Regions from separate parts of the Aeribacillus sp. FSL K6-1121 genome, predicted to be linked through region 1. Evidence: a T-box and tRNA genes for the amino acid it is inferred to sense, from the RefSeq annotation. Region 1 holds a T-box; the other holds one or more tRNA genes.
The links. A T-box is a leader RNA that pairs with one kind of tRNA and senses whether it is charged. The one in region 1 lies ahead of NSQ61_RS01675 (valine--tRNA ligase), so its partner is inferred to be a tRNA-Val.

Region 1 (4,334 bases):
AAGAGAAAGGCCGCATTGAAGAAGAAAAGCCAGTGATCAATAAAATTTCCAATTATGTCGAAAAAGACGATGAAGAAAAAGAATCTGTAAGGAAAAATGATAACACCTTATATTTAACAAAATTGTTTACGAAAAATGAAGAAGAAGAATTTTCTAAATTAAGAATGTACATTGTCCAGCAGGGAGACTCGCTCGAAAATATTTGCGAACGCTACAACATTACGCTCCAGCAGCTCAATCGAGTAAATCAATTTCACCATGATAAAGAGATTAGTGAAGGAGACATTTTATATATCCCGGTTCTTGAAACACAACAAACGTAATTTTTGCAAGCGGCTTGAGAGGGATCAAACCAGCTCAAGCTTTTCTTTATTTTCTTTAAAGGCGAGTGGGAAGATGAGCGATGATCTGAAAACGGCCATGAGGATTTTGCAGCATTATCCAATCAAACCGATTTATTTAGAGAAAAAAACAAAAAATGTCTTGAAAATTCATTGTGAAAAAAGAACATATGCTTTAAAACGAACAACGATTAAAAAGCAAAGAAACATTCTAAAATTATATTCAATTTTTCACGACTTTCCATATTTAGGAATCGTGCCGATTTATAGGACAACGAACGGAAATGTGTTTGTTAATGACTCAACGCAATCGTTTTATTTAATGCCTTGGATGGAAGGTTCAATCGTTGATGAAAAAAATGCCTCAATCCTTTTTTACCACTTAGCGAAACTCCATAAAAAAACAAAACAGGAAATCAACATACCTGAAGTTCAGCTCGAAAAAGTGTATCAACAGATTCAGAACAAGTGGAAGAGAAATTTCAACCTGCTGGAAGCATTTATGGAACAAATCGAAAAAAAATGGTATATGTCGCCTTTTGAATTGGCGGTCTTCAGTTATTATTTTGAAACGAGGCAAGCCATCTTATTTGCTGAAGCGAAGCTTGATGAGTGGTATAACGAAATAAAGCAATCCCCTCACATGCGAATTGCACTGAACAAAGTAAATGTCTCCTTATCTCATTTTCTGTTAGATCCAAAAGGGAAAATTTATTTTATTAATATGGAAGATGCAGCATTTGCTACTCCAATTTATGACCTTTTCTTAATGTTTATGAACCTCTCCGAAGCGGAACCAACCGTTAGTGATCAAAATGTGCAATATATATCAGATTACGAAAAAGTGCTTCCTTTAACAAAAACTGAGAGATTGCTGTTGGTAAGCTATTTATCTTATCCAGCCAAATTATTAAAGCTTGTCCGGCAATATCAAAAAAAGAAAAGCGAAAAGGGAGAATTAGAATATTGCAAACAGCTGTTAAGAGCATACTGGCAAATGAAAAATACCGGGTACATTGCTTTAAAATGGAATGAAAAACTAGAAAACGATTCATTGGCATCAGAATGAATGGGGGATCTGTCAGCTTTAACCCCGTTCCATATACAACGCGGCTGCTAGAAATAGTAAAATGGCTAATAAAATAATATCAAACATAGTTGGTAAAAGGATTGTTCGAATTCCCTGAAAAATCATTAAAGGAACGATGAACTGTTCAAGAGTAGATCGGAATTGTTTAATAAACGATTGAATATAGTATGGTTTTATTTTTTTTCTCATGTTGATCACCTTCAACTTTGTTAATTTATATTATGAAATAAAGAACATTTTGTGATTTTTGTTTAAAGGTTAAGGAAGATGGGGAAAATATTGACGAAAAAAACAATTTTTTAGTACTATTAAATATAGAAATTTATATAGTTTGTGAAAATGTGTTGAAGGGGAGTAGTACAACGAACGACTCCTTCCAGAGAGGGAAATCGCAAGCTGGAAGATTTCCTAGGAGATCCCGTTGGAAAGTCGCCCTGGAGCAGCTTCCTTGAAAGCTTTTAGTAAAGGGAGCCGGCATTAGCCGTTACCTGAAAGAAGTGCACAGACGTATCTGTGAAAAAAGGTGGTACCGCGAAAACATCTCCTTTCGTCCTTTTAGGATGGAAGGAGTTTTTATATTTTAGAATGAAAATAAGGAGGTTTTCATAAATATGTCGAATTCACAAATCACTCTTTCCCCAAAATACGATCCGAAAACGGTTGAAGAGGATCGGTATGCATTTTGGCTCGAGGGAAAATTTTTTGAAGCAAAAGATGATGAGGGGAAAACTCCTTTCACGATCGTTATTCCTCCGCCAAACGTCACCGGTAAGCTTCACCTTGGACATGCATGGGATACAACTCTTCAAGATATTATTACCCGAATGAAGCGAATGCAAGGGTACGATGTTTTGTGGCTGCCAGGGATGGATCATGCGGGAATCGCCACACAAGCCAAGGTGGAAGCAAAACTGCGCGAAGAAGGGAAAAGTCGGTATGATCTCGGGCGGGAAAAATTTGTAGAAGAAACATGGAAATGGAAGGAAGAATATGCAGACCATATTCGCAAACAATGGGCAAAATTAGGCCTAGGTCTTGACTACACAAGAGAGAGGTTCACCCTTGATGAAGGTCTTTCAAAAGCTGTAAGAGAGGTTTTTGTATCGCTTTATAAAAAAGGTCTTATTTACCGAGGAGAGTACATTATTAACTGGGATCCGGTGACAAAAACAGCCCTTTCCGATATCGAAGTCATTTATAAAGAAGTGAAAGGGGCACTTTATCATTTAAAATATCCGCTGGCTGATGGATCCGGATATATTGAAGTCGCGACCACTCGCCCGGAAACGATGCTTGGGGATACAGCAGTGGCAGTTCATCCTGATGATGATAGGTATAAGCATTTAATCGGAAAAACAGTGAAGCTGCCAATAACAGGACGGGAAATTCCGATCGTCGCAGATGAATATGTCGATATGGAATTCGGTTCAGGAGCAGTAAAAATAACTCCTGCACACGATCCGAACGACTTTGAAATCGGAAACCGCCACAATTTAGAAAGAATATTAGTCATGAATGAAGACGGGACAATGAATGAAAAAGCGGGAAAATATGAAGGAATGGATCGCTTTGAATGCCGGAAGCAGTTGGTGAAAGACCTGCAGGAGGAAGGAATTTTATTTAAAATTGAAGAGCATATCCATTCCGTAGGCCATAGTGAACGAAGCGGAGCAGTTATCGAGCCGTATTTATCAACTCAATGGTTTGTGAAAATGAAGCCTTTGGCCGAAGCTGCTTTGAACCTTCAGAAAACAGAAGGGAAAGTTCATTTTATTCCTGAACGATTTGAAAAAACGTATTTGCATTGGCTGGAAAACATTCGCGACTGGTGTATTTCCCGTCAGTTATGGTGGGGACATCGCATTCCAGCTTGGTATCATAAGGAAACAGGCGAAGTTTATGTTGATCATGAGCCGCCTAAAGATATTGAAAATTGGGAGCAGGATCCAGATGTGTTAGATACATGGTTCAGCTCTGCTTTATGGCCGTTTTCAACAATGGGCTGGCCTGATAAAGAGGCAAAAGATTATAAACGCTATTATCCGACAGATGTCCTTGTTACCGGGTATGACATTATTTTCTTTTGGGTTTCACGGATGATTTTCCAAGGATTGGAGTTTACTGGGAAAAGACCGTTTAAAGATGTTTTGATTCATGGACTTGTACGCGATTCAGAAGGAAGAAAAATGAGCAAATCATTAGGCAATGGCGTCGATCCGATGGATGTTATTGACAAATACGGTGCGGACTCTTTGCGCTACTTTTTAGCTACCGGCTCAAGCCCAGGGCAGGATTTAAGATTCAGCTTTGAAAAAGTAGAAGCCGTGTGGAATTTTGCCAATAAAATATGGAACGCCTCCCGCTTTGTACTGATGAATTTGAACGGTTTAACATATGAAGAAATTGATTTAAACGGAAAAAAATCAGTGGTAGATAAATGGATTCTCACACGGTTAAATGAAACGATTGAGCTTGTCACAAGACTTGCGGAAAAATATGAATTTGGCGAAGCCGGTCGGGTGCTGTACAATTTTATTTGGGATGATTTTTGCGACTGGTATATTGAAATGGCAAAAATTCCGCTGTACGGAAATGATGAGGAAGCGAAAAAGACAACTCGTTCCATTTTGGCATATGTGTTAGATCAAACATTGCGACTCCTTCATCCTTTTATGCCGTTTATAACAGAAGAAATTTGGCAGCACCTTCCTCATCAGGGAGAATCGATTACAATTGCATCATGGCCGGTTGTACGTCAGGAGCTTTCTGATGAAAAAGCTGCAAACGAAATGAAGCTTTTAGTTGATGTGATTCGCTCAGTCCGTAATATTCGCGCTGAAGTGAACACGCCGATGAAGAAGCAGGTGAATATGATCATTCATGCTCATAGTGAAGAAGTTAAA
Region 2 (4,334 bases), 2.7 Mb from region 1:
GCCCCAAGCAAAAAATGCGTTAAAAATTTGATCCAAATATACAATTCAGGCTGTGTGTTGAACAATGTGTAGAATATGCCTTCTTCCTGCAGTTGTCGATAGGGGGAATCGGCATCATTATTAAAAAAAATAGAAATTATAGCGTAAAAGATAAACTCTGGGATGAAGATAGCAAGCCCCCCAGTTAAAGTGGCGGCCAAGAATTTGTTCCTAACATAATGGTCAAAAGATTTCCTTGTTTGTATAAAGTAATGAAACTTCTGATTCTTTTCTTCTAAATAGGAAGCGGCATATGGAAACACAACAATTAAAGGAAAAAATATACCTATGTATGAAAAACTGCTCTCCCAAATATTATATTTGTTGTGTATTTCACCTATAATATCTTGAATCGCTTGATGATTACCTCGTATATCAGGAGCTTCGGGGTCAAAAAATAAAACATCATACAAATACCTGTCATAAGCTGTCAAAAATATTAATACAAGAGCAAACATACAGGAAACTAACATGCACTTATTCAATAAACCCCTTTTTAATTCCAGTAAGAGCATTATCTTTCACTCGCTTTCTGATTGATAACTATCAAAACTACTTTAAAAGCATATCGCATTTCTACATTGCAGAAATGCGATATGCTACGGAATCGAAATTGAAAGAGTTAAGTTAATACGTATCTGGGTTCCATTTCCCTTTCATCGTAAAGCGGTCAAATTTACCTCCTTTTTCTTTCCAGATTTTCAAACGGTACTTATAACTGGCCTTAGCTCCATTATTTGTTAATGTGTAATTACCAGCCTTTTTAGTATAAAGATTACTACTTCTTTTCGCACCTTCCGAATTTTCCATTCTTACTCCTGCTGTCCAATTCGAATCTATACTAGTAATCTTAACAACTGGATTCTCTTTATCTGTAAATTTCCATGCATAGTTAGTATAAGCACGTCCAGTTAAAAAGTTTGTTGTCACATCAAAATGAAATTTGTAGTTAGCAGCTGATGCAACAGGCACTAATGCTCCTACAGCTAGAATAGAAGTTAAAGCAATTTTTAACCATTTTTTTTTCACATAAAACCCTCCTCGTTTTTCCGCATTAAAATTCCTGAATTCCCGCGAGAATCCTTCGAGTAAGGTGCTAGCTACCTGTTTTTACAGTTCACATTTTCTAACAATACAGAACGGTGATCACCTAAACTTATGATAGAGTAGAATCCACATTTGAAAAAAGTCCCAAATTTTCTTGCCACCTTTTAAATTAACCCCCATTCCCGGGCCTTTCGGGCTGCTTCTTTGCTTCTTTTTTCCCCCGTCTTTTTCAAAATATTAGTAATGTGCTTTTTTATTGTATTAATTTCTACCATTAATATTTCTGCTATTTGTTTTTGCTTATAGCCTTCAGCAATCAGCTTTAATATTTTTTGTTCTGTTTGTGTTAATCTCTCCTTCATATAGTGGATCTCTAGTTGTCTTAAGCGACAAAACTCCTTACGGATAACAGATTCAACATAAGCACTTTTAAGTGACCATTTTTGATACGCTAAGCGTATTACATTTGGAATATGATTATAGGATTTGTCTATGTAACAGATTGCCCCGGCAATAAAAGCTTCAAAAATCAATCGATTGTCAATCTGATCATTTAAAATAATCAGCTGTGCTTTTGTTTTTTCAGTAACAGATTTTATTACTTTGATTTTTTCTGTATCTTTTACTAATCTGATATTCATTAGTACAATATTCACATGTATACGGTTAATAAAATCACTTAAACATTTCAGCTCGCACGTGACTCCTACTATTTCTATGTCGGTCTCATTTTTAACGCTAGAGCAAATTTTTAACAACTCATCTTTGTCTTTCTCAATCAACAGTACACGTATTTTTTTCATAACGCACCTTTTTACACCTCTCTTCACGCTCGTTGCCTTAAAAAACATGGATAATTCGAAATATCGGACATAACTTCTAGTGAAGGACTTTCTACTTATTAAAACGTCAGATCTCTCAGAATTGTTTCTGATTTTTATAATTTTAACCTTTTTTGGAACGTTTCCCCTTAAAAGTAAGCGTCAAATTTAGCCAATCTTCTAGACTCTGTAAGATTATGAGATAATCTCCTCAAGAATAGATATAAGGAGGTTTTTTATAGCAAATCCAGAAATAGCTGAGAGAAAAAGGAATAGACATGACCGGAATGCGTCCAATGGAGAGTACAGAAAGAACGATGAGTGTGTTTGCGAAACATTTGAAAATGGGCGGAACTGGGTGGATCAAGGTACCGGTGCGATGATGACGGCCTTGGTGGCAGCATTAGAAAAAGTTAGCCATCAAAACGCTTATTGGACAAGTAGAAAGATGGAAAAAATCTCAAGAAGCCCATTCAAACACTACATCGAAAAGATCACGAGAACAATAAACGAAGCCCACGTGACCGTACCATGTACCTAAAAAATAAAGTGAAAACCCTTATCCATCAAGCATTGAAGAGATTAAGTAGGACTGGGGAATTACTTTGGGGCTATCTTTATCATTTGTATGCATTATTATGGAATCCCTCCTGCAAATGCTTGGCTCAATCTTCATATTGACAATAAACCATTTTTTCTCTATACTAATACTCGTCGATTGCTTAATAAAAAACTTGTGAAGGAAAAATGATTTTATAATTGACAAAAAGTAAATTGTTATATATAATTTAATTTGTCTTTTTGATAATGATGTTATTGGCCCGTTGGTCAAGTGGTTAAGACACCGCCCTTTCACGGCGGTAACACGGGTTCGAATCCCGTACGGGTCACCATGGAGGATTAGCTCAGCTGGGAGAGCACTTGCCTTACAAGCAAGGGGTCGGCGGTTCGATCCCGTCATCCTCCACCATGTACTAAACAAGCTTTTCTTAAGCAAGTTTAATGAGTTTGGCATAACAATTTAAACAAAGGTAAAAACTGAGTGTGATTTAAAGTATTTATTGCGCCGGTGTAGCTCAATTGGTAGAGCAACTGACTTGTAATCAGTAGGTTGGGGGTTCGATTCCTCTCGCCGGCATTTTTAATAATCGGAGGGGTAGCGAAGTGGCTAAACGCGGCGGACTGTAAATCCGCTCCCTTAGGGTTCGGCGGTTCGAATCCGTCCCCCTCCACCATGCCGAAGAATGTTATGAAACATTGAAATCACATTAAACAACAAAATGTTGTATAAAGTGATTTTTTTATTGGTACAATATAATTAGTCAAGAGATGAATGGTGATATTGGGCTATAGCCAAGCGGTAAGGCAACGGACTTTGACTCCGTGATGCGCTGGTTCGAATCCAGCTAGCCCAGCCATTTATTATAAAAAGACAGTTCATGTCTGTTCTTTTTTTTGTAAAAATGTTAGATAGAAAGTAAGATTTAACTAGATTTTACAAAGGGCGAAGCCTCGTCGAATAAGCAGCGAGTTGTCCCGACGCATCTAACATCCTCGAAAAATCAGGAAGAGGAAGGGACATCTGACAAATTTTAAAATGGATTAGAAGAAAAAAATTTTTTTATGAGCCATTAGCTCAGTCGGTAGAGCAACGAGCAAGGCTTCATCGAATAGGCGACGAGTTGTCCCGACGCATCCAGCATCCTCGAAAAATCAGGAAGAGGAAGGGACATCTGACAAATGAAAAATGGATTAGAAGAAAAAATTTTTTATGAGCCATTAGCTCAGTCGGTAGAGCATCTGACTTTTAATCAGAGGGTCGGAGGTTCGAATCCTCCATGGCTCACCATTTGTGCGGAAGTAGTTCAGTGGTAGAACACCACCTTGCCAAGGTGGGGGTCGCGGGTTCGAGTCCCGTCTTCCGCTTTTTAAATTCAACGGGGAAAACTTTATAAAATAAGATGAACTTAATTCCTGACAAGAAATTGTCAGGATTTTTTATTTGAAATGTTACTAATCCTTCGATTATATCTAATCCTCGCTTTTGAATCTCAAAATAATGTAATAGACTATATGCAGGAGCATTCGCCTTTTTAGTCCCATAACAGCCTTTTAAATTTGGATATACCATTGAAGGCGAATTGTATTTTTCCATTTAAGAATGGTAATGCGGTTGTTCCGAAATGGAACCATGACCTAAATGATTTTTTGGTTGATTTTAAAAATTAGTCTCTTTTCCAGAAGATTGTTGCTGTAGAGGATGATTTGTGTAAAACATTTGCATACAATGACTGCCCAGCAAAGGTTTTTACGGGCGTTGTGACGAAGTATATCGACAAACTTCTGTCTTGTTTCATTTTTTGAAATAGCACAGATCCGGATGAGGACGAATAAATTTCGACACCATTTATAAATTCAAATGGCTTA

Region 2: it encodes a tRNA-Val, which carries the amino acid that the T-box ahead of NSQ61_RS01675 (valine--tRNA ligase) is inferred to sense. The anticodon was not compared.

Annotation. Positions count from the first base shown of each region.
Region 1 covers NZ_JBBOPS010000001.1:336,270-340,603, forward strand. The annotation lists gene spoVID (stage VI sporulation protein D) at 1-323, shown strand, start outside; gene ysxE (spore coat protein YsxE) at 397-1,410, shown strand; gene NSQ61_RS01670 (hypothetical protein) at 1,429-1,620, opposite strand; T-box leader at 1,767-1,989, shown strand; gene NSQ61_RS01675 (valine--tRNA ligase) at 2,043-4,334, shown strand, end outside.
Region 2 covers NZ_JBBOPS010000001.1:3,041,489-3,045,822, reverse strand. The annotation lists gene NSQ61_RS14795 (hypothetical protein) at 1-497, opposite strand, end outside; gene NSQ61_RS14790 (hypothetical protein) at 667-1,068, opposite strand; gene NSQ61_RS14785 (response regulator transcription factor) at 1,251-1,889, opposite strand; tRNA gene NSQ61_RS14780 (tRNA-Glu) at 2,726-2,800, shown strand; tRNA gene NSQ61_RS14775 (tRNA-Val) at 2,802-2,877, shown strand; tRNA gene NSQ61_RS14770 (tRNA-Thr) at 2,973-3,045, shown strand; tRNA gene NSQ61_RS14765 (tRNA-Tyr) at 3,058-3,142, shown strand; tRNA gene NSQ61_RS14760 (tRNA-Gln) at 3,251-3,325, shown strand; tRNA gene NSQ61_RS14755 (tRNA-Lys) at 3,681-3,756, shown strand; tRNA gene NSQ61_RS14750 (tRNA-Gly) at 3,762-3,833, shown strand.